DNA from 2 places in the Clostridium sp. JNZ X4-2 genome. Region 1 is predicted to be linked to the other one. Evidence: riboswitches for the same ligand, from Rfam matches in the RefSeq annotation. Region 1 holds a riboswitch; the other holds the start of a gene.
What was found. A riboswitch is a leader RNA that binds a small molecule or an ion and turns the genes downstream of it on or off. The one in region 1 is predicted to bind lysine.
Positions count from the first base shown of each region.

Region 2: another riboswitch for lysine. It lies ahead of ACYUJ6_RS08175 (amino acid permease); the one in region 1 lies ahead of ACYUJ6_RS01405 (aspartate kinase).

Region 1 is NZ_CM142685.1:254,112-266,897, reverse strand. It holds gene ACYUJ6_RS01415 (GH36-type glycosyl hydrolase domain-containing protein) at 1-7,891, opposite strand, end outside; gene lysA (diaminopimelate decarboxylase) at 7,988-9,283, opposite strand; gene ACYUJ6_RS01405 (aspartate kinase) at 9,318-10,520, opposite strand; lysine riboswitch at 10,758-10,938, opposite strand; gene ACYUJ6_RS01400 (PRK06851 family protein) at 11,095-12,177, shown strand; gene hydE ([FeFe] hydrogenase H-cluster radical SAM maturase HydE) at 12,189-12,786, opposite strand, start outside.
Region 2 is NZ_CM142685.1:1,684,026-1,696,811, reverse strand. It holds gene ACYUJ6_RS08205 (polyamine ABC transporter substrate-binding protein) at 52-1,128, opposite strand; gene ACYUJ6_RS08200 (ABC transporter permease) at 1,174-1,962, opposite strand; gene ACYUJ6_RS08195 (ABC transporter permease) at 1,962-2,861, opposite strand; gene ACYUJ6_RS08190 (ABC transporter ATP-binding protein) at 2,858-3,970, opposite strand; gene ACYUJ6_RS08185 (FeoA family protein) at 4,453-4,707, shown strand; gene feoB (ferrous iron transport protein B) at 4,709-6,829, shown strand; gene ACYUJ6_RS08175 (amino acid permease) at 6,901-8,364, opposite strand; lysine riboswitch at 8,482-8,659, opposite strand; gene ACYUJ6_RS08170 (ISAs1 family transposase) at 8,900-10,033, opposite strand; gene rbr (rubrerythrin) at 10,296-10,880, shown strand; gene ACYUJ6_RS08160 (MutS-related protein) at 10,913-12,733, opposite strand; gene ACYUJ6_RS08155 (bacteriohemerythrin) at 12,738-12,786, opposite strand, start outside.

The DNA.
Region 1 (12,786 bases):
ATGCCCTTCTGTACCAGCTTCCATCCCAGGCATTTTTCTCCAGATTATCCTTTATAAACTCCTTTGACTTCAAATATTTATTTTCATATTCATTATCTCCCATAAACCTGCATATTGGTATAAATTTATCCAGTATACTGTACAGGAACCATCCAAGCCATACACTTTCTCCCTTACCCTTATTGCCTACAGTATTCATACCGTCATTCCAGTCCCCCGAGCCCATAAGAGGTATATTATGTGGTCCAAATCTCAAAGATCTTTCAATGGCTTTTATACAGTGTTCATAAACATTTCCTTTTTCTTCGGATATATTGGATATATTATATCTTTCATCTTCTCCCTCTTTTAACTGTTCATCCTGTAAATATGATACTTTTTCATCCAATATACTGTAATCTCCCGTATTTTGGATATAATCTTCCACTGCATAGGGCATCCAGAGCAAATCATCTGAAAATCTGGTCCTAATTCCACTTCCTATAAAGGGATGCCACCAATGCTGAACATCACCTTCCAGGTACTGCCTGGAAGCACTGTATACTATATGATCTCTTGTTATGACAGGATCCACATAGGAAAGAGCCATTACATCCTGAAGCTGATCCCTGAATCCATAAGCACCTCCCGATTGATAAAATGCAGTTCTGGACCAATACCTGCAGGATAATACCTGATATATAAGCCATCCATTCAACATAATATTCATGGAAGCATCCGGTGTATCAACGTATATAGTATCAACCAGGTCTTTCCAGTAATCCTGAACTTTTTTTAATTCCATACTGACATTTTCCGCATTACTGTACCTTTCAACAACTCTGCTTATCTGCTCAAAATTATCCTCCTGTCCCAGAAGAATTATAATTTCTCCCTGTGAGTTCTTATCCAATTCTATTTTCACATTCTGGGCCATACAGGGATCAACTCCGGCACCAACTTTATTTGAAAAGTTTTCAAACTGAAGAGCTTCAGGATAAGATATGTCCCCCTGTCTCCCTATAAATTCCTTCCTGCTTCCAGTATAGGACAAACCTTGACCACCTAAAATTTTCATATAACATATTCCATTTTTAAAATATTCACTATACGGATTCCTTGCATATAAAAATCCTTGTTCATTATCAAATCCGGTATATATATACTGTGCCGTCTGCTCATGGCAGACCCCCAATACCAGCTTTGCATAGTAAGTTACTGAAAGTTTTCTTTTATGTCCGCTTATATCCTTCAATCTTATCCTGCAAACCTTCACACTATCCTCTTTATCTGCAAATACAGTCATCTCACCTATTATACTGTCAGCTTCATGTTTAAAAGTAGAATACCCAAAGCCATGTTCTACAACATACTCTCCAGAATCTCTAACCGGCTTGGGGGATATACTCCATACATGCCCTGTTGTCTCATCTTTTATATAAATTTCTTCTGCTTCACCATCCACAACCGCATCATTAGACCAGGTTGTAAGCTTATTTTCCCTGCTGTTTTTATTCCATGTATAGGATACTCCATTTTCAGAAATATGGAATCCAAATTTTTTATTTGAAATCACATTTATCCATGGTGCAGGTGTATTGTTATAGTTTTTTAATATTATTATATATGCCCTTCCGTCTTTAGAAAATCCACCCGTATTATTAAAATATTGAAGTGGGGGTATTTCAAAATTATAGGAGGAACCTGCCCTTTCATTATGCCTGTAATTTCTGCAGTCCTTCTTTGTCTCACCTTTTATGGAATCCACATTATCCATAAATTGATTAAATGATTCTCCATCTTCTCCATCTATTACAAACCTGGACACAGCTTTTAGGAAATCCACATCCTGCTCTTGTATTGAACTCCTATTATAGATAAATATTTTCCCGCCTTTATTTCTTTTAATTCTAGACAAGCTAGAATTTACAGCATCCCTTAATTTATCCTGAAGAGGCTGTGTATAAGAACTATCTTCCAAATTTAACAAAACCAAATCCACCGGAAGATTTTTCAGAGTCCAGTATTCATGGGCACATAAAAATTGTCTTACAAGACTCATATGATTTTGGCCTCTTATGACAAGAAGAACTATAGGTAAATCTCCTGAAATTCCATAGCGCCACAATGCCGACTGACCACTTTTTATACTCATGATATACTTGCATCTGTTTTGAAATGAATCATTGAAAAATAAAATCTTAGAAGCCATTTTCTGATACACATTTATCTGGTTTGATTTTATTCCAAGGTATTTCATCTCCAGTTGAGTTTCAGTCCATGAAATCTGAAACATCCTATTTACATTACATATATCACTGTATTTATCCGCAAGTTTAACTGCATTTTCTTTAGAATCTGCCAGCATGGTACTGTAAACTGCCACGCCAATTTTACCTGGTTCTATCCTTATTCTAACTCTCATGCTTATTATGGGATCAATTACCGCTCCCACTGACTGGGTAAGCTGTACATCATTATCCATTACTCTTGGATTCACAAGATTTCTATTTCTGCCTATAAAATTATCCCTGCTGGTTTCATATTGAACTGCACCTACTTGTTCACCTTCCACTGCTATAGTCTGCATGAGCCATTTTTTCTGTTCATCTGCATTTCTAGGTCTTCTGCCTGCAATAATGCAGACTGGCTTTTGAATAAATTCAGTTTGTATGAATAAATTTCCAAAGGCAGGATGAACCAAATCTGCATTATAAGGTGCCAGTGTCACTTCCAAATAACTGGTGATCTCCACCTCCCTCACAGAATTGCTCATATTTGCAATTGAAATTTTTCTTATCTCTCCCCTATCCTCATGAGACAGTGTAATTTCTGTATGAGTTCTTAAATTCCCATCTTTTCTTTTAAACTCCGATTTATCCGGAGAGAATACAGCCTCATATTCTTCAGGTGTGCATTTACAAGGTTCATAGGCGGCACTCCAATATTCGTTGGAATTTATATTCTTTACATAGAAAAACATTCCCGTATCATTTGCAACAACATCTTCACGATACCTATATACCATGATATCATCCATCTTGCTATATCCACTGCCGCTATTTGTCACCATTAGAGAATAATTTCCACTGGAAATTATATTTACCTCCGGTATCTTTGTCTTTGCAGTATCATATCTTCTTGTGATTATATTTTCATTGTGAAAAGCTATCCTAGTTTCTCTAACATCTTCTTCTCTGTCATAAACAATATTCCCGGATACTTTTTCTTGAAGCAAAAGCTCTACAGCCTTTACCCTTGGTATTCTATGAAATCTTTTCTGAAGTATATTTCCCATGAGAACATTGTCCAATGACATAAGACTCATCCCTTCATGATGTACCATAAAACACCTTACCAAGGCATTTTTTTGGTTTTTGTGAAGTCTTTTCTTTGTATAATCCAAAGCATCATAAAATCCATACCTTCCCTCGGCCTTTAATTTAACAATTGACTTTATATTATTCAAGGCATTTTTAAAATCCACCTGAAGAGCCATTACAGAAGCATAGGGAGCAACTACCAATTCATTAACAAGACCTCTCTTTAATCCAATTCCAGGAATTCCAAATGCCTTGTACTGATATACGGAATTCAAATCAAAATCATAATATGCGGATTCTGAAATACCCCAGGGCACATCCTTGCCGGCAGCATATCTTTTTTGTGCCTCAACTATATATTTATAAGTATTTCCCAATAAGGTATTGGGGAAACTTCTCATAATTATTAGCGGCATTAAATATTCAAACATAGTTCCAGACCAGGAAGCAAGAGCCTTGCCTCCTCCAGCACAAGTCATAGCCCTCCCCAAATTAAACCAATGGGATTTTTCTACCTGCCCCTTGGCTATGGCTACAAAACTGGCCTGTCTGGCTTCTGACGCAAGTAAATCATAATAATTATTACCTATAGTACGATTTTCCACATTATATCCAATAGCAAAAAGCTGCCTTTTTTTATCATATAATATACTAAAGTCATGGTTTTTACTCATTTTTACAAGTTTATCTTTTATATTTTTCACTTTAAAAACAAGATCACCTATTCTGCAGCTGGTATTATCCATCAAATTTTTCAAATCATCTATACTTTTATTACAATCTTTTTCATCTTTACAGTAATCTTTAAATTCACAGTGAAGAAATTTATCAATTGCCCCGGGCATTTCTTTCAAAGGTGTCTTATCCGCCAATTCACCCAACCCTGCTTTAAAGTGTCCGAGTTTTTCATTTTTATTTATAAAATCAACCCAGGGGAAAAATTCATTTATTTCCTCTTCAAAATCAGATGCCATGTATTCAACTTTTTTATTCCAATACAAGTCACCCTGCTCTTCACTGATTCTTCGTGATTTTTTTATAATTTCATTTAAAAAGTTTTTTATAAAAAATACATCAGATTTGTTTTCTGCATCAATAAAATCTTTATATATATTTTGAATTTTAAATTTTTCACCTATTTCCTCATCAGCTAATTTTAACGTATCCTCCAGTCCCAAAACAATATTTTTATTTACAAGGGGGTAACCAATGTATTCCTCCAGTGCTTCCTCTGCAAGCCACATATATCCCACCAGATTTCCACTATCCACTGTAGATATATATTTAGGTTCAAGAGGGATTTTAGTTTTTATATCATACCAATTATAAAAATGGCCCTTATATTTTTCCAATGATTCCATATTCAAAATTATATTTTCAAGTCTGTACTGGAGCTGTCTTACTCCAATATACCCCAAATCATAAGCTACTATATTTGACGTGATCCCCATGGCCATGTTAGTTGGAGATGTTCTACAAGCTATACCCTTATAAGGGTTCTCCTGATAATTATCTGGTGGTAGCCAATTATTTTCCGGCAGCATGAAATCCTCAAAATAAGCCCAGGTTTCTCTACTCAACCTTCTCAACAGTTCTTTTTCTTCACATTTCATCTGTATTTTTTCATTATCCTTTTCTTCCCTGCTTACATTAAATGCCGTCCAAGGTGCAAAAAACCAAATTATACAAAAGGGCAGCATTAAAAATACAGTATCTATATTATTCCTAAAGGCCAGCAGAGCTATAACCACCCCGGTAACACTGCATATCCACATGGATTTCAGGTAACCTTTAAATGTTTTTGTGGAAACCGCTTCCGTATCTGCTGAGGTCTGCCATTGAAGCAGATGCTTTTTACTTATAAATACCCTGTAAACTGTTCTTGTGATAGCATCCCACATTAAATAGGCCTGATAAGGTAAAAAGCTTAATATAAGGAAAAATTGTTCCACTGCATTTTTAGAATTCCCTATTTTCCCTGGAAGGCTTGCTTCCCCGGCAGGGCATACTACGGTTTCCGATACATCAAAAAATATAGGGCATAACAATGAAATCAATGCCACAATCAGAAGATTATCCGGACTTTCAAATACAGTTAGAGCTATTATAATGAGTATCATTATGCCTGGAGATACCATGCTTCTTCTTAAATTGTCAAATATTTTCCATCTGGATAATTTATTCAAAGATCCTTTCTTGAAAATCCAGGGTATTAGCTGCCAGTCACCCCTGACCCATCTGTGCAGCCTTTTGCAGCTGGAATCATAATAGGCCGGATATCCGTCTATAAGCTCTACATCCGTTAAAAGAGCAGCCCTCACATAGGACCCCTCCAACAGATCATGGCTTAACACAGTGTTTTCAGGTATTTCATCTTTTAAAACCTTATTAAACACATCCACATCATAAATTCCCTTACCTGTAAATATTCCTTCATCAAACAGATCCTCATACACATCAGAAATAGCCGTAGTATATACATCTATACCAGTCTGGCCGGAAAAAATGCTTGAATACAAAGTCTTATTTGCACTCAATACGCCCACACTTACTCTTGGCTGCATTAACCCATGCCCTCTTATTATCTTTTTATTATCCAAATAAGGCAGATTTAAGGGATGAACCATAGCTCCTATAAGTAATTTAGCTGTATCTTTGGGGATCATAGTATCTGCATCCAGAGTTATTACATATTTCACCTTATACAAATTTTTTATATCCCCGCTTATAACCTCATAACTTGTAGTCTTATCTCCTCTTATCAGGGAATTGAACTCCATTAATTTACCACGTTTTCTTTCCCATCCAATCCATTTTTCTTCCTTTTCATTGTATTTTCTGTGTCTGCTTAAAAAATAGAATTTATCTTTTCCCTGACACCCATATTTTTTATTAAGCTTTTTCACTTCATGCAATGCAGTACTCACTATGGATTTATCTTTATCATCTTCCTCTCCAGTATTATCCTTGAAGTCTTCAAGAAGTACAAAATATAGATTTTCCTCTTTATTTGCCAGGTAATACACTTCCATGTCACTGATAAGATCCCTTATTCTATGTTCGTCACTTGTAAGCGCAGGTATTACCACTGCAGTACTGAACTCTTCAGGTATACCCTGTTTAAATTCTATTTTTGGTATGAACCTGGGTTCTGAAAGTTTATTTATACTCCAGTTAAATATGGATAAAAATATCTCACTGCTTGGTATTAGAAGCACAATTGCCCCTATTATGTACTGCCATAAAGATAAGCCTTCCAGATAAAAATTTATTCCTGTTATAAGGGCATCTAAAAAAATAGTTCCAAACATTATAGTTCCTATATAGAAGTCTACAGTTATATTTTCTGTAATTTTAAAATCAATTTTCCTGTATTCCTCACCACTGTTTTTTATCTTTTTCTTTAAACAATCCCTGCCTTCATCCATTAAATAATAACCTACATGCTTCTCATACTCTTCTCCAGATTTAGAAGCTTCTTCAGCACATTCCAATACTTTTTTTGCTATAAATGATTCCGGCACATTTATGGCTTTGGATAATTTCTCTACTCTATGTCTATAGTAATCCCTTGAATAAAAATCCATTTTACTATAGATTGCTGCAGGATCCTTTTCTAAAATCCGTTCTACATAACTGAGATGTTTAAAATTTTCTTTCCAGTTTAGAGCACCTATCTCTCTTATACCATTAATGAAGTTTTCCATTGAGATCTGGCATATTCCCTGTTTCTGGTGATCAATGTTTACCATTACCTTCACAGTTCTGTCTATCTTGCCTAATTCTTCATCTATCCAGTTGTATACTCTGGAGTCCTCTATAAAATTATCTCTTAATATCGTTATAAACTTTTCTGTGAAATGAGATGTAAATTTGATTTTTTCTTTCCTCAGCTTTTCTATCCCATCATTTACTTTCTTTCCTGAATTTATAATTTGCTCTGCTGCAGCTTCAGCCCTATTCCTCTCTTTCTGCATAAAAATTATATCTTTTGTTATAATGCCGATATTTTGAATTAAGGCTATTCTTATCATTACAGGAAGTGCCCAAAGCTCACAATTCTTTAATATTGTATTTTCCTCATATGTATTTATGAAGTCTTCTATGGTATCTTCATTTACAGTACCATATGTATGTGACAGCATTTCTTTGGCAATATAATATATTCGGGGATACCCTTTCATAATGCCTTCTGTTATAACAGGTAGCTCTCTGTAACAGCTCTCCGGCATGCTGGTCTTAATATCCTTGTATTCCTTTTTTATCAGATACAGATTATCCAAAAGCCATTCAGCACAGGGTACTATTTCTATTCTTCTTTTGATCTCATCCTCAAAAAAGCTGCGCCCATTTAAAATGTTCTTATACTCTTCGTTCAAACTCCGCATTAACTTTTTCTTGCAGCTTCTCTTTCTGTCAGCTGCTGGAACAATGGATATTTTCCTGGCATATTTTTTTAATTCTTCTCTGCTTACATTGAAGGAAGAAATATCATCTCCCATATTATCGCTTACATCACCACATTTATCCAGATTATTATAAATTACCACAAGCAGTATGATTATAGTCAAACCTATAATATAAATCATAAAAAAATCCATCCTTTCCTGTAAAAAAAAGTTGTGCAGTACTTATTGTTTCCAATAAAGCACAAAATATTAATTCACAGATAGGATAGATTTAAATTAAATCATTATTTCATTTTCTATCATTTCATCAAAACTCTGTCTTCTGACAATCTGCCTTGCCTCTCCATGTTTTACAAGAACCGCTGCTGGAATCGGAATCTTATTGTAATTGCTGGCCATGGAATATCCATATGCACCTGTGGTAGATACCGCCAGGATATCCCCCGTTTTAGCTTCCGGAAGCTTTACATCCTTTATTAATATATCTCCGGATTCACAGCACTTTCCCCCTATGGTTACAGTTTCTTCATAACTGCTGTGAACTTTATTTGCTACAGCACATTCATAATTGGCGCCATAAAGGGCAGGTCTTATATTATCCGCCATACCCCCGTCTACAAATACATATTTTCTTATACCGGGAATATTTTTTATGGCTCCTATAGTATAAAGGGTCGTTCCTGCATTGCCTATTATGGATCTGCCCGGTTCTATTGTTAAGGATGGAAGTTTTATGTTAAGTTCTTTTGACTTTAGCTTTGCACTTTCCAGTATAATACCACAAAAGTCTTCTATGGATTTGGGTTTGTCACCTTCATTGTAATATATCCCGAATCCCCCGCCCAAATTTAATTCTTCCACTTCATAACCCGTTTCGTCTTTTATTCTTCTAACCAGTTTAAGCATGATTTCAACTTCATCCTCATAGGGTTTTATTTCAAATATTTCGGAACCTATATGGCAGTGGACACCCACAAACTTTAAGTTAGGCATACTCATTGCTTTTTTTATCATATCCATGTATTCACCCTTTAACATGGTAAATCCAAATTTTGAATCAACCTGTCCTGTCTTTATATACTCATGGGTGTGGGCCTCTATACCCGGAGTTACCCTGAGCAGCACCTTTTGCACTATATTCTTTTTTTGTGCCAAAAGATTTATTTTCTTCATTTCACAGAGATTGTCTACGACAAATCTGCCCACTCCAAAATTTAATCCCATTTCAATTTCTTCCGGTGTTTTATTATTACCATGAAAATAAACTTTTTCCATGGGAAAACCACTTTTTAAAGCAGTATAAAGTTCTCCGCCTGATACTACATCCAAATGTAATCCCTCACTGTTTATTATATTGCACATGGCTAACGTTAAAAATGCCTTTCCAGCATAGGTTATCTTATTATTCTTATCTGCTTCAAAAGCTTTATGATACCTCCTGCATTTATCCCTTACAAAGTCTTCATCTATTACATAAAGAGGAGTTTTAAACCTTTTTACCAAATCTTCTGCACTTACTCCGCCAATATACAAAATATTATTTTTAACTTCCATATTTCCAAATAACCTCATACTGGTTTTCCTCCCAAAAGTTTTTGCATGAATACTAAAGATTGAATTCCCTGGCTATAACATTTATGGTTCTGACTTTATCTTTCTGATTTATAGCACAGGTAATTCTTATTTCTGATGTAGTTATCATTTTTACAGTTATATCATTTTGTCTAAATAATTTAAACATCCTGGCAACCACTCCTGATGTTGTTTTCATACCTATGCCAACTATGGAGAATTTGGTTATATCCTCATCTATATCAATTTGGACTTCGTTATTTGAATAGGACTTTAAAATACTTAAACATTCCTTCAAATCATCTTTAGGTATGGTAAAAGATATATTTACCCTGTTATTTATAGGTGCCGTCTGACTTATCATATCTACATTTATTCTTTTGTCGGCTATTTTTTCAAACAAGTTGGCAATAATATTTATATCATTGTCAATATTTCTCACTGTAATTGCTACATCCTCATCACTAGTAGCCAATCCTGTTACCGGCTTACTTTCCAAATTCATATCATCTACCCCCTTAATAACTGTTCCTCTTGTATCACTGTTGCTTAAACCCACATATACAGGTATATTATATTTCTGGGCAAGTTCTATAGATCTAGAATGCATGACCCGAGCTCCCAGACTTGAAAGTTCAAGCATTTCCTCATAATCTATTTCGTCCAGCTTTTTAGCATCTTTATATTCCCTGGGATCTACACTGTATATTCCATCTACATCAGTATAAATTTCACATGTTCCATTTAATTTCACTGCTATGGCAACTGCTGTAGTATCTGATCCTCCTCTTCCAAGGGTAGTGACATCACCTTCATGATTTATGCCCTGGAATCCAGCTGCAATTACAATTTTCCCATTGCTTAGGGCTCTCTTTATTTTATCTTCATCTATGTCATCTATGAGAGACTTTCCGTACTGTCCGCTGGTTTTTATCCTGATTTGATAAGCTGTATAACTTACAGCATCATATCCTAAATCCTTAATTGCCATAGCAAGCAGCGCACAGGATCTCATCTCACCGGTAGACAAAAGTGCATCCAGTTCTCTCTTATCCGGATTATCTGTAATTTTATTTGCAAGAGTTATGAGATTATCTGTAGTATCCCCCATTGCCGATACTACAACCACCAAATTATTACCATCCTTAACCTTATTTACTACTGACTTTGCCACAGTTTTTATCTTTTCCGGAGTTCCTACAGAACTCCCTCCATACTTTTGAACAATAATCGCCATAATACTCCCCCCAAAATCTTTTATTATCAAGTTATCCTTGGATTCAAGCGGAGTTTTCACACAGGGAATACTAATACCTTCCATACCTGAACCTTAGAAGAACCAATCCATAAACATAACATTGCCTGGAATCCCTGGGCTTTGAAAAAGCTGTAGGTGCCAGCAATGGCAGTCATCGGATAAAAAATAAGTACAGTAGAGGAACACACCTATACTGTACAAACATACATGGTTGTGTACCTTTGTAGCTCTCCACTAAAAATAAATAAATATTTTAATGACAACTCTGTACATATTCTATACAAAGCCAAAATCAGTTTTGCCAAACTAATTTTTCGGCCGCAATTCCTTTCTTTATTTTTCAAATGTCTGCCAACTCAAAATAAATACTATTAATTACAGCACCTCTACCCTAGGTAGCTAAATTATTAAATTGTTCTAAGTTTATCATAAATATTTACTGATTTCAACTATTTTTTTAAATTCCATTGAAACAATATTATATCCTTTAGTGGAACCTATAAAAAATGTCAGCATATTATATTAATGATTGTAATAGGTAGGAGTGTGTATAATGAATGATAAAATGAGACATTTCTTTACAGGGGGAAATACTTGGGAAGGACTTCACCTGTTTTCGGACTTTATAACAAATCAGAAAACATTAAACAAGAAATTCTTTTTTAAAAGCAAGTCCATGCTTTTAAAATCTTCCCTGATGGAAAATATAAGTGAGTATTTTAACAAAAATGGATATGATATAGAATGTTACCATTGTCCTTATGATGAAAACTTATTGGATGGAATAATTATAAAAAAATTGAACATAGCATTGTTAAACAGCAGTCTATTAAATGTAATAGACTCTCAATTGTCATATGAAATACTAGATTTAGAGGAAAATTTAAATAAAAATAATTTTGAAGGATATGTGGAGAAGGAAAACTGCATCAATGCAGAAATCAAAAATATATCCAAAAGATCCTACAGGTTTATAAAAACTGCAAAACTTATGCAGGAAGACTGGGAACACTATAATAAAGATGCTGTTGATTATTCAAAACTGACTGCAACCATGGAAGATCTCGGATCAAAAATATTACCTGACGTCAGCCCGGGAAACCAGGGAAAAAGCAGTCATCTGTTTGCCACCGCCCTTACTCGAAACGGTATAGTATCTTTTATAGATACCCTGTATAACGATATGGATAAAGTATATGTGCTGAATGGTGATCCCGGTACTGGAAAAACACTGGTTCTTAGAACTCTTTATGAAGAAGCTGTAAAAAGAGGGCTATATGTGGAAGTATATCACCATCCTCTCATAACAGATAAGATAGATCACATTATAATTCCCCGGTTAAATACTGCCGTCATAACCTCCAATGAGATTAACAAAACTCAATTTAACGGCATACAAATATATATGAATAACTTAATTGACTACAGTAAAATAAATAAAGCAGATGTAGAAGAAGATAAAACAAATTTCTATCTCTTTCTCAATAAAAGTTTATCTATATTGTCTTCGAATAAAAAGCTCCAGGATAATCTGGAAAAATGTTATTTTGAAAATATAGACTCAGATGCCCTAAGCATTACCTGTGAGAAATTCTTTAGCAAAATAAAAAAATATGAAAAAAATCAAAAAGCATGATGGGTTCTCCATTATGCTTTCACTCTGAATCCCTTAGAGGCAGAAACAGCCCTGCCTATGGTAATTATCTTGCCGGTTATACAATTTCTACAGTTTGCAGGAGTATCACCAGTACAGATCTTGCCTGGATAAAGAGCGTAGAGTTTTCTGTATACACCTTCTGTTACATTCGGCATTACTGCATTGGCTCCACTTTGAAGAGCTATACTCCTTCCCCTGGGGTTCAGGGTTTCCATAGCTGTAGTGGCCGGGATATTGATATTGGGCATTAATAATCTGCTTATTGCCACTACCTTAAGACTGGTTAAAAAATCCCCTCCCCTTTCATTCTTTAAAGGTGTATCTTCATTTGGAATAAAGGGTCCTACTCCCACCATATCTGCATCTATATCTTTAAAAAACAATATGTCGTCTGCCAGTGATTCAAAACTCTGACCCGGAAGTCCAATCAAGCATCCCGTTCCAACTTCATATCCCAAAGCCTTAAGATCCCTCAGACAGCGTTTTCTGTTTTCATGACTCATGCCCGGATCCATTTTTGCATACAATGCAGGATCAGTTGTCTCTATCCGTATTAAATATCTGTCTGCTCCAGCCTCTTTGAAGGCC
Region 2 (12,786 bases), 1.4 Mb from region 1:
CAAAAATACTTTCTGCCAATACATTTGATTTCTAAAAGTATTTTCCAAATATTACTTCTGTTTAAATTCAGACCATATTAAGTCATAAGTTTTTGTAGCGCTTCCTACATCTTTAAACCTTTCAGCTCTCTTTAACTCTGCATCCGGTATAAATACAGCCTTATTATTCAAGTATTCTTTAGACATGTATTTTTTAGCGGCCTTATTTGTATTTACATACTCATTAGCTGTAGTTGCTTCATTGCTTATTTTGCCGTCCAACATAAAATTTATAAACTTTTCTGCATTTTCTTTATGAGGTGCCTTTACTGGTATAATAAAATTATCCTCCTCCGCATTCATTCCTTCTTCAGGATATACTATTTTGAGTTTTGGATTTGACTTAACTGCTGCGGATGCCTGTGAACCATACATAAATCCAACCGTAGCATCACCATTTATAAGGCTGTTATGTGGTGTATCTGCATCAAACACCTTCACATTTGGTTTTAGCTTATCTAGTTCCTGTTTAGCCTGATCCAATTTTTTAGGATCTGTTTCATTCATGGAATAACCTAATTTCTTAAGTGTCATACCTATTACTATTCTAGGATCATCTACAAGCACTATTGAATTTTTAAGTGCAGGATTCCAGAGATCCTTATACCCTTTTATAGGAAAATTTACCTTTTCAGAATTATATACAATCATCTGGCTTCCCAGGGTATATGGTATAGAATATTTGTTGTCTTTATCATAGGGCTGAGCTAAAAATTGAGGATCCACATTCTTATAGTTAGGTATTTTTGATTTATCTATGGGCTGCATTAAAATGTCTTTTTGTTTCCCCATAACTTCAATAATATAATCACTGCATATTACTACATCATACTGAGAACCCTTGGAAGCCTGAAGTTTTGCAAGCATCTCCTCATTGGTAGAAAAGTTACTGTAATTTACTTTTATTCCAGTTTGCTTTTGAAACTCATTTACTACGGAATCAGGTACATAATTGGCCCAGGTAAATAAATTTACCACTTTCTCACTGCTGCCAGATGTTTGCTTTTGATTTCCACAGGCAGATAGGGTAAACATCAAACATGTAGTCATCACTGCCAGACTTAATAACTTAAATAATTTCTTTTTCATTATATATTCCTCCCTAATTTTATGCTATATAAATATATGAACCGGCTATACCTTTTTAGCCCCTATCATTTTAACAGACTGTGCAAAAATTAAAATTCCAAAAGTAATCAAGAGCATTAAAGTACAAAGTGCGTTGATTTCTGGCGATAAACCAAATTTAAGCATGGAAAATATTTTTATAGGTAAAGTTGTGCTTTCCGGTCCTGATACAAAAAAGTTTATAATTACATCATCAAAAGACAGGACAAAAGCAATCATTGCCCCTGAAAGTATACCTGGCAATATCAGTGGAAATATAATGCTGGTAAATACTTTAAACCTATTGGCTCCCAGATCCATGGCTGCATCCTCAATATTGGAATCAAATCCTGCAAGTCTTGACTTTACTACAATAAACACAAAAGGTATGCTAAAAGTAGCATGGGATAAAACCAACGTACCTATACCAAGTGAAAATCCCATCTGTGAAAAATACATAAGCAGGGCAATACCCATAATTATTTCAGGTATGACAATGGTTATATTTAAAAGTCCTTCTACCACACTCTTGCCTTTAAAATTGTACTTATATAAACCAACAGCTCCTATTGTTCCTATTATGGAAGAAACCACAGTACTTGCAACCGCTATGATTAAGCTGTTTTTAAATGCTACAATAACATTTAAATCCTCAAATAATTTTTCATACCACTCCATGGTAAATCCTGTCCACCCAGTTCCCGCTGCCGCCTGATTGAAAGAATAGGCCACAACTACAAATATAGGTAAATATAAAAATATAAATATTATTCCAATATATATGTTGGAAATTCCTTTAAAAATTTTAGTTTTCATCAGAAAACCTCCAAATCAATTTTCCTGCCCACTAATTTCACGCTGATACCCACAATAATCAAAACCGCAATTATCATAATTATAGATACAGCTGCTCCAAAAGGCCAATCCCTCGATACTAGAAATTGATTCCTAATGAGGTTTCCCATAAGCATCACTTTGCTTCCGCCCATCAGATCACATATATAAAATAATCCAAGAGAAGGTATAAAAACCAGAACACATCCTGCAACCACCCCTGGCATGGTGAGGGGCAAAGTCACAGTTAAAAAAGCTCTAAAGGGGCTTGCCCCCAAATCCTCAGCCGCATCAATATAAATTTTTTGTATCTTTTCTATGGAAGTGTACAATGGAAGTACCATAAATGGGAAAAGAGTATATATCATTCCTACAAGTACTGCCCCATAAGTGTAAAGCATCTCCAGCGGTTCACTTATAAGTCCTGTTTTAATAAGTACATTATTTATAAGTCCTTCTGTACTCATAAGTATCATCCATGCATAGGTTCTTATAAGAGAATTTGTCCAGAAAGGGATAATTATTAACATTATGGCCAGTATACGAAATCTCTTTGGTATTTTCACCACCAGATATGCAAAAGGATATCCTAGAACCAGCGTACACAGTGTAGTTATAAGTGCAATGGATACAGAATCAAAAAATACTTTAAAATAAAGAGGAGATATAATTCTTTTATAATTTTCCACGGAAAATATAAAATCTATCCCGCCATTTACTCCCCTTTGAAGAAAACTTATGAACACAATATACAAAATGGGAACTGCCATAAAAAATATCATCCATATAGAAATGGGAAGTATAAAAAAACTCTTTTCAAAATTTGGGATCCATCTTTTAACTATATTTTTTTCATGTGTGGATTTGCTTTCAATTCTCAACTAACCATCACCTTTTCCCTTGACTCCAATTCATTGTACTCTTTTTTCTGATTTATTATTACGGCATCCTGAGGATCCCAGTATATCCAGACAGATTCATCCACCTTTGGCACCTCCAAGTTTTTATTATAATTAATTGAAGTTACCTTCCTTCCATCCTCCAAAATAAAATTAGTCCTTATATTAGATCCTAAATATATATTTTCTTTAACTACTGCTTTAAGGCTAAAATGCTCAACACTTCCTAGAGAATACCTGATATTTTCCGGCCTGACCAGTATACAGACTTTATCCCCAGCCTCCAATGATTTATTGTTTGCAACTATTTTTGAATTTTTTGTTTTTAATAAAGTCTTATCTCCAAAAATATTTTCTACTGTTGAATCAAACAAATTGGATTCACCTATAAAGCTTGCCACAAACTTGGTTCTGGGTCTTTCGTATATATCTCTGGCATCGCCTAACTGTTCTATAGCTCCGGCATTCATTATAACTATTCTATCGGATATATTAAGAGCCTCTTCTTGATCATGAGTTACATATATAAAAGTTATACCTAATTTTTGCTGAAGGAATTTTAACTCCATCTGCATTTTTTTTCTGAGTTTAAAATCCAATGCACCTAAAGGTTCATCCAAAAGCAATATTTTAGGGTTGTTTATAAGTGCTCTTGCAATTGCCACCCTTTGTTTTTGACCCCCGCTTAACTGGCTTGGCATTCTCTTTTCATAGTTATTAAGTTGTACAAGTTCTAACATTTTAGTTACACGTTTTTTTATTTCTGACCTCTTAAATTTCTTGATCTTAAGTCCGTAGGCTATGTTGTTATACACATTCATATGGGGAAAAAGGGCATAATTCTGGAAAACAGTATTGATGTTTAATTCATAGGGTTCTTTATTTTCTATGTGTTGTCCATCCAATAGAATGTTTCCACTAGTAGGTTTTTCAAATCCTGCAATCATTCTAAGTGTAGTAGTCTTCCCACAGCCGCTGGGCCCTAAAATAGTTAAAAATTCACCTCTTTTAATATCTATGGAAATATTTTTTATTACCTTTTGATTATTAAATATTTTTATCAGATTAACAAGTTTAAGTATAGTATCCAATGTTCTTCACCTCCATTTTATAACAATTGCTGAATTTTTTTCATCATTATAATTATAGTTAATAAATGTATAATTGTGTAAGATGTATATTTTACTATTTGTTTAAACCAAAAAGCCCCCACCTCTATTACAGAGGCAGAAGCTCACTTCTGCAGTCCCTACTCACCCTGTTATTATATAAAAATTTTCTTTATATTATATGAAACAATATAATATTCAAAACTTTGTTTAAAATATGATATTTTCAATATTAATTCCTAGTGCTTTGCTCAAATTTGAATTACAGGGTTATAATATCACATTAATACCTTTAAGTCAATTATTTTGTGTAAGGTCTAATTTTAATACTTACATCAAATTTACTATCACCATTATTTTTACCTTTCATACATTAATATTGAACCTAATTTTAATCTAAACTAATATTTTTAGTCTGGGGAAATAATTTCATATTTTTATAATCCCTGTAAGGAGGAATTAAGATGGAAAAACTTTGTCATGTAAGCGTGGGTAAAACAGTAGTAGTGAAACAGCTTTTTTCCAAAAATCTGCTTAGAGAAAGAATGATGGCACTTGGCATTACCAAAGGAACTTTAATTGAAGTGATATTAAAAGGACCCGGTGATAATCTAACTGTATATAAAATTAGAGATACCTTAATTGCACTTAGAAAGGAAGAGGCTTCTTTAATAGCTATAAAACAAGTAAAATTCAATCAATATTATAAAGGAGAATAGTATGGGCCTAACTTTTGAATCCACAAGAAATAAGTCCCTTAAAGATATATTTAATATAGAAACTAAAGAAAAAACTTTTGTAATAGCACTGGCAGGAAACCCCAATACCGGTAAAAGCACTATTTTTAATTCTCTTACAGGTCTTCATCAGCATACAGGCAATTGGCCCGGAAAAACTGTAGTAAATGCCCGTGGAAACTATAAATATAAAGATAGAGATTTTTTAATTGTTGATTTACCCGGTACCTATTCTATATTTGCTTCCTCCACCGAGGAAACAGTAGCAAGGGATTTTATATGTTTTGGGAGACCTGATGCCATAGCTGTAATTACAGATGCCACCTGTTTAGAGCGAAACTTAAACCTGGTATTCCAGGTAATGGAAATCACCAGTAATATAGTGCTATGCATAAACCTAATAGATGAAGCAAAGAAAAAAAATATAATCATAGATGGTAAAGCCATAGAGAAAAGGCTTGGAATACCGGTAATCATGTCCGCTGCCAGAAACAACATAGGTATAGAAGGATTGAAAGAAGCTATATATAATACCGCATCAAATAAAATCAAATTAGATTACAATCCTGTAATATACAATGAAAACATAGAAAATGTTATAAATAAAATAGAACAATCAGTAAAAACAACTTTTCCAGATATAAACTCCAGGTGGCTTTCTATAAGACTTATGGATGGAAATGAAAGCATGATTAATTCCATGGTCAAGTATCTTGACAAAAGTGATCTGTATTCTGTAAAAAAATTTGCAGATGAATTGTGCAGGGATATGGATAAAGAAAAAATACGGGATTATATAACAGAACAAAATTATAAACTGGCGGAGTCCATAAAATCAAATTATATTAAAACGAGCGGTAAAAATACACATAAGGACATTAACCCCGATGCCATAATAACTTCAAAAAGGTATGGAATACCTCTTATGCTTCTGATGCTGTGTGCTATTCTATGGATAACAATAAAAGGGGCAAATCTACCTTCTGATATTCTCTCTAAACTATTATTCGGCTTTGAAGATATATTGACTAAATGGTTTACCCAGGTTAACGCTCCAAGCTGGCTGTATGGAATGCTGATTTTAGGAATTTACAGAACTTCAGCCTGGGTTATATCTGTAATGCTTCCTCCTATGGCCATTTTTTTTCCAATTTTTACCTTGCTTGAAGATATCGGATATCTGCCTAGAGTTGCATTTAATCTGGATCATCTTTTTAAAAAAGCCTGCGCTCACGGCAAGCAATGTCTCACCATGTGTATGGGACTTGGATGTAATGCTGCTGGAGTAATAGGCTGCAGGATAATAGACTCTCCTAGGGAAAAACTTATAGCCACTATTACAAACAATTTTGTTCCATGTAATGGAAGGTTTCCTACACTTATAGTAATATCCTCCTTGTTTTTCGCTTCAGCCTTCGGATTTTCCAAAATAATTCCTGCTGTAGTCATTACACTGCTCATAATATTTGGTATAGTTGTAACCTTAGCTGTATCCTATCTGCTCTCAAAAACCATATTAAAAGGTGTTTCATCTACATTCACTCTGGAGCTTCCCCCTTACAGAAAGCCTCAGATAGGAAGGGTAATCTATACTTCCATAATAGACAGGACTATATTTGTACTATGGAGAGCAGTAATTGTGGCAGCACCAGCGGGAGCAGTTATATGGATACTTTCAAATATATACCTTGGAAATACCAGTATAATAAATCATGTTGTTATGTTTCTGAATCCCTTAGGCAAGTTTATAGGGCTGGATGGGTGTATATTAATGGCCTTTGTACTTGGTCTTCCTGCAAATGAAATAGTACTTCCAATCTTACTTATGTTATATTTATCTACAAATACAATGGTGAACGTTGACAGTATTCTATCTTTAAAGCAAATTTTTTTAAGTCATGGCTGGACATATCTTACAGCTTTAAACACCATGTTGTTTAGTTTACTGCATTGGCCTTGCGCCACTACTCTCCTTACCATAAAAAAAGAAACGGGAAGTGTAAAATGGATGATGTTTTCGGCACTAATTCCATTGTTAACTGCTTTTATAATATGCTTGTGCACTACCTTGATTTACAATGGTCTTCATATGCTGATATGGTGAAATATTTGATTTAAAATAAAAATTGTCAGCGAGTAAGAATTTTTCTCTCTGACAATTCAATTTTTACCATATTATTTTAAGGACTTCATATCATTTTCAATACTGTCAAAATCCACCTTTTCCAATTTTATCACAGCAGTGTGATATTTTTTCTTATACCACAACCACAATCCTCCGAATAACGGAAGACCTATATAAGATGAAATCACTCCGCTCCAATCTATTTTACTGGCTTCAAAATAAGTAATACCCTGTCCCAAAATAACTATAATACAAAGTGCCAGTGCTATTATGGGTCCCAGCGGAAATAATTTAGCCTTATATTTCAATTTGCTAAAATCACGTTTTTGAGCAACATAAGCCTTTCTAAAACGATAGTGACAAAGTGCTATTCCCAGCCAGGCTACAAATCCTGCCAGTCCTGAAGCTGCTACCAGCCACACATAAACTGTAGTTTCCGCATAAAGCCCTGTAAGGAAACAGGCAGATGCCACTATTGTAGTCAATATCAGTGAATTTACAGGAACTCCCCTTGAATTAACCTTGCCCAGCCAGGCAGGGGCCTTTTTATCCTTAGCCATGGAATATAACATTCTGCTGGAAGCATACATTCCAGAATTTCCTGCAGACAATACTGAAGTCAATATAATGGCATTCATAAGAGAAGCTGCTCCTGCCACACCGGCTCTTTTAAATACCATAGTAAAGGGACTTGTATTAACACCTGCATTCATATATGGAATTAAGGCTCCTACTACAAATATTGTACCTATATAAAATAATAATATTCTCCAAAATATAGTATTAATTGCCTTTGGTATAGTTTTCTCCGGATTTTCACTTTCCCCTGCTGCTATACCTACAAGTTCTGTACCTTGGAAGGAAAAACCTGCAATTAAAAATACCAGAAATATAGATTTGAATCCTCCTACAAAAGGAGCTTCTCCAACTGTAAAATTTTTCAGTCCAACCGGTTTTCCATTAAATATACCCAAAATGGTTGCTATACCAACTAATAAAAATACAATAACCGTTAAAACCTTAATACCTGCAAACCAAAATTCCGACTCTCCATAAGCTTTTGCAGATAATAAATTAAGTCCAACTATTAAACCCAAAAAACATATGCTCCATATAATAGCAGGTACACCTGGAAACCAGTATTTCATTATAAGAGCTCCTGCTACCATCTCAGCTGCCACAGTTATGGCCCAATTATACCAATAGTTCCATCCCAATGCAAAACCTAAAGCCGGATCCACGAATTTACTGGCATAGGTGCCGAAAGAACCTGAATCCGGCATATAAGTAGCCATTTCTCCTAAACTGGTCATTAAAAAATATACCATAACTCCTATGCAGCCATAAGCTACCAATGCACCTCCTGGGCCTGCCTGATTGATAGTGGCGCCCAATGCCAAAAATATACCTGTTCCAATAGCTCCTCCCATGGCAATCATATTTAAATGCCTTGCTTTAAGTCCTCTTTTAAGTTTATACGCGTTTTCATTACTTTGCTTTGCTACATTTTGCATTTTTCTTCCTCCTTATGGGTTTTTAAGTTCCCATAAGTGAACTAACTAAGATGAGCATAAAAATTACCTTGAGAGTACACTCAAGGTAATAAATATAAAAAAAATATTAATCCTACAATGAATGATAGCTCTCCACAAACTAAAATATTGTGACAGCTTTGTACATATTCTGTACAAATCCAGTTATTCAGCATTAAAACATTAGCTGAATACTTCGGCAAAATTTCCTTTCAAGCTGCTTCACCGTGCTTAACTCCACAGCTTTACTCTTAAATTTCGCACCTCTACCTCAGTTATTCACTTATAATAAACATTATGAACTAAAATTTAAAATTAGTCAATATATTTTTATTTTTTAACCAGGGCAAACGCATGAAAAGTTATAATCTCTTATGTCCCAGATAAACTCTGGAATAAATTCTATCATTGCTAAATTTTCACATATGGTGGTATGAACCAATAGCTTTTTTTTAATTAACCAGATAGTCCTTGTTATTGGATATATCCCGTGACATCAAAAATAAGCCCTATTTTATCAAGCCAAAAATGTATGCTTTACAATTGAATCAAGAAAATCTTCATTTGTCATTGCTTTAGCCCTTTTCCTTGGGCCACTCATAGGTTTTTCTGTTTCTATATTTCTAAGTATATTAAGTGCAAACTTCCTAAGTAATGATAGATTCTCTGGACTGTGTTCCTTTCTTGTCCTGTTAGAATCTTCATTAAACACTACATCAAGTACCCAATGCATACTTTCAATTCCCCAGTGCTTACGCACAGCATTTGAAAATTTTACAGCATCAGCCGGTAGAGAACTTATATAGTATCTTTTCTCTATTGTTATTTTCCCTTTTTCTTCACTCTTTCGTACAGCTATTCCTATACTTTTTAAACTTTTCCATTCACTGCGTGTACTGAGCCAATCTATACTTTCTGTAATGTAGTATTTTCGTACTTCATTTCTTCCATGTCCCTTATCTACTGTCATTGTATAATTGTATGGAATACCTTTAAAGCCCGTTTCTACTGCATCATCTAAATATTCTTTAACTTCTTCATAAAAAAGCTTCTGGTTTCCTTTTAGTGCAAGCACATAATCAGAATTCTTATCCACTATCGCTTTTACTATATCTTTCTGACATCCCATTGCATCAGTAGTTACAATACATCCATTAATATCTAGTAATTTTAGAAGTTCTGGAATAGCCGTAATTTCATTACTTTTTTCGGCAGTTTTTACCTGTCCTATAACTATTCTATATTTACTTGCCCATGCACTTACTATATGTATTGCTGATTTTTCTTCAGCTATATTACGTGCTCCGCATACAGTCTTTCCATCAATCGCTATAATAGATCCATTCAAACTTGCTGATATTTCTTCTATCCATTTCATAAAACTACTTCTAAATTCTTTTGGGTCAATCCATTCAAAAACTCTTTGCAAGGTATCATGAGAAGGTATCCCATATGGCAAAGTCAGATATTTTTTGAAGAAATCGATCCTGTCGTTTGCAAAATCTTCTATAGCCACCCAGCTGTCACAATTTGCTAATGTTGCAACTACAGCTATGAATAATATTGATGTTAGGTTATGTTTAATTTTTGTATCCTGTCTTTGATCTGTTATAAGTCCAAAATAATGTGTTAACATTTTACGTTTTACCATGGTATTTTACCTCATATAAATTTATATGATTTATAATACCACAATAATATGTTTAAAAGAAGCTCCAAACTTACTATTTTAGGCATTTTAACACTTTGTTTACTCATGCGTTAACCCTGATTTTTTAACCCTTTACAATAAGCTATATATTCATGTTTCTCAATTATCTTGTTAAAATTATATTGAATATATGCTGAAATTAATATATTATATTATATAGAACAAAGTATTAAACTATATTATTTATCAGGAGGTAATTTTTATGACATCTTTAAAGGGTACAAAAACCGCTGAAAACTTAATGAAAGCTTTTGCAGGAGAATCTCAGGCAAGAAACAGATACACTTATTATTCGTCTACTGCAAAAAAAGAAGGTTATGTTCAAATTTCAAATATATTTTTAGAAACTGCTGAAAATGAAAAAGAACATGCCAAGAGATTTTTTAAATTTTTAAATGAAGATTTACAGGGTCAAGCTGTAGAGATAAACGCTTCTTATCCAGTTGCACTAGGAGACACTAAAACTATTCTCAAGGCAGCAGCAAATGGAGAAAATGAAGAATGGTCCCAGCTATATCCTTCATTTGCCGACACAGCAGATAAAGAGGGCTTTCACACTATAGCAACTGTTTTCAGAAAAATAGCTGAAGTGGAAAAACATCATGAAGAAAGATACCTGGCTTTACTTAAAAACGTAGAAGATGATACTGTATTTAAAAAAGACAAGGTATATAAATGGAAATGCAATAATTGCGGATATATCTATGAAGGAACATCTGCACCTAAAGTTTGTCCTGCCTGTGCACATCCTCAATCATATTTTGAGTTATTCGTAGAACAATTTTAATATTTTAGAATGCAATGGGAGGGATATCACTGCTACAGTGATATCCCTGCATCTATACCTGCCATTTTCATTAAATAAAGTGCATTTCTAGTACTTGAAACTCCTGATCTAAGTTTATAATCAAATCTAATTTTCCCATCTTCATAAAATTCTTTGAAATGATAATTTTTTATTCTGCCGCCGCTCTCATTTTCCATTTCAGCTAATTCTAAATCATGGGTAGATACCATTCCACAGGTTTTTGCAGCTTCTAAATTTTTTATTAAAATTTTAGCTCCCAGGTGTCTGTCAATGGAATTAGTACCCTTGAATATCTCATCCAAAAGGAAAAATATCTGTTCTCCTCTGCTGCAAGCTTCTACAATTTGTTTTATTCTAAGTATTTCACCATAAAAAGAAGAAATGTTTTCTTCCAGGTTATCACTTATCCTCATACAGGTATAAATTCTCATTATAGAACAGCTGAACTTTTTTGCATAAACCGGAGCACCTGCGTATGCCAGAACCAAGTTTATACCTGCAGTTCTCAAAAGAGTGCTCTTTCCCGACATATTTGATCCTGTAATAAGCACTATACCTGAAGGCTTTTTTAAAGTCAAATCATTGCATACTGCTCTTTCCCCAAGAAGAGGATGTGCCATGGAGTCTGCCTTGAACACAAGAGGAATATCCAAAATCTCAGGGATAACCCAATCTGGATGATCAAAAGCTATAATTGCAAAACTATTCAGCATTTCAAATTTTCCCACTACTTCAATCCAGTCATAAATTAGTTTCCCATTTTTTTGCTTCCACTTTTCAAAAGCAAACATACATTGATAATCCCACAATAGAAATATATTCAATACAATATACAGCATATTTTGACGTTGTGATATATTACCTGCAATTTTATTCAGGTCATATATCTCCTTCTCAGCATTAACGGAGGTTTTTTCCCCCTTAAAAAGTATTTGTTTTAAAGAATTTAAATAAGTACATTCAAACTTTTCTCTGCATATCATATGTATAATCTTCTCATATGCTGTTATACTGTATTTAATTTCTGACACTTTGCTTAAAGTGTTAAACCTATCTTTGGCTCCTGGTATAAGTAAAATAATCTGTATTATAACTGCTATATACCCTATATAATTTTCAAATAAATGGAATACGAAACTCATGATTAAAGATAATATAGTTACAACAGGTAGTATCTTAAATAAAACTATTATATATTTATTTTTATAAAAGGAATTTTTTGCTTTCAGTATATCTTTTAGTTCTAAAATACTTTTTCCCTCATTTTTTACAAAGGAAGCTTCAGCTTGAAAATGCTGTCTCCATTTCAACTTACGCTGCAATTCCAAAATTGCATTCTGACGGTTCCTTATATCTTTTTCATTTCCTATGTCACCTAAAATCACATTTTTTAAGTTTTTCTTTCCAACATACGTGCTGCAGCAACTTATCCACTGAAATAAAGAACCCTTCCCAAACAGATCCAAATCTAAAGAATAATTGTGATTTTTATCCTTAAACTCCTCTCCATCTTTAGTGAATTTTCTCCAGTCTCCTTCAGCTCTGCTTAAGGAATCATCATTTACCCCCCACAGTTTTTCTGTAAAATTCATACGTTTTCTAAGCTTTTCATGAGTTGCTACAACAAATAGAAACAATATAGATGAAGCTAAAAAGACACTAAAACTCATATAATAATATTTTTTTATATAAAAAAATATTACAAAACCCATGCCAAATAAAAATATTATAAACCTCAACCTGCTTATAATCAAAACAGTATTTTTTTGATTTTCTATAAGTTTATGATAATGATCTCTTCTCCTGGAATAAATTTTTTGTATAAAATTCAAACTTCTACCTCTCTTCTTTTTTCGTAAATTGGCTTAGCTTTAGACTTTGAAAA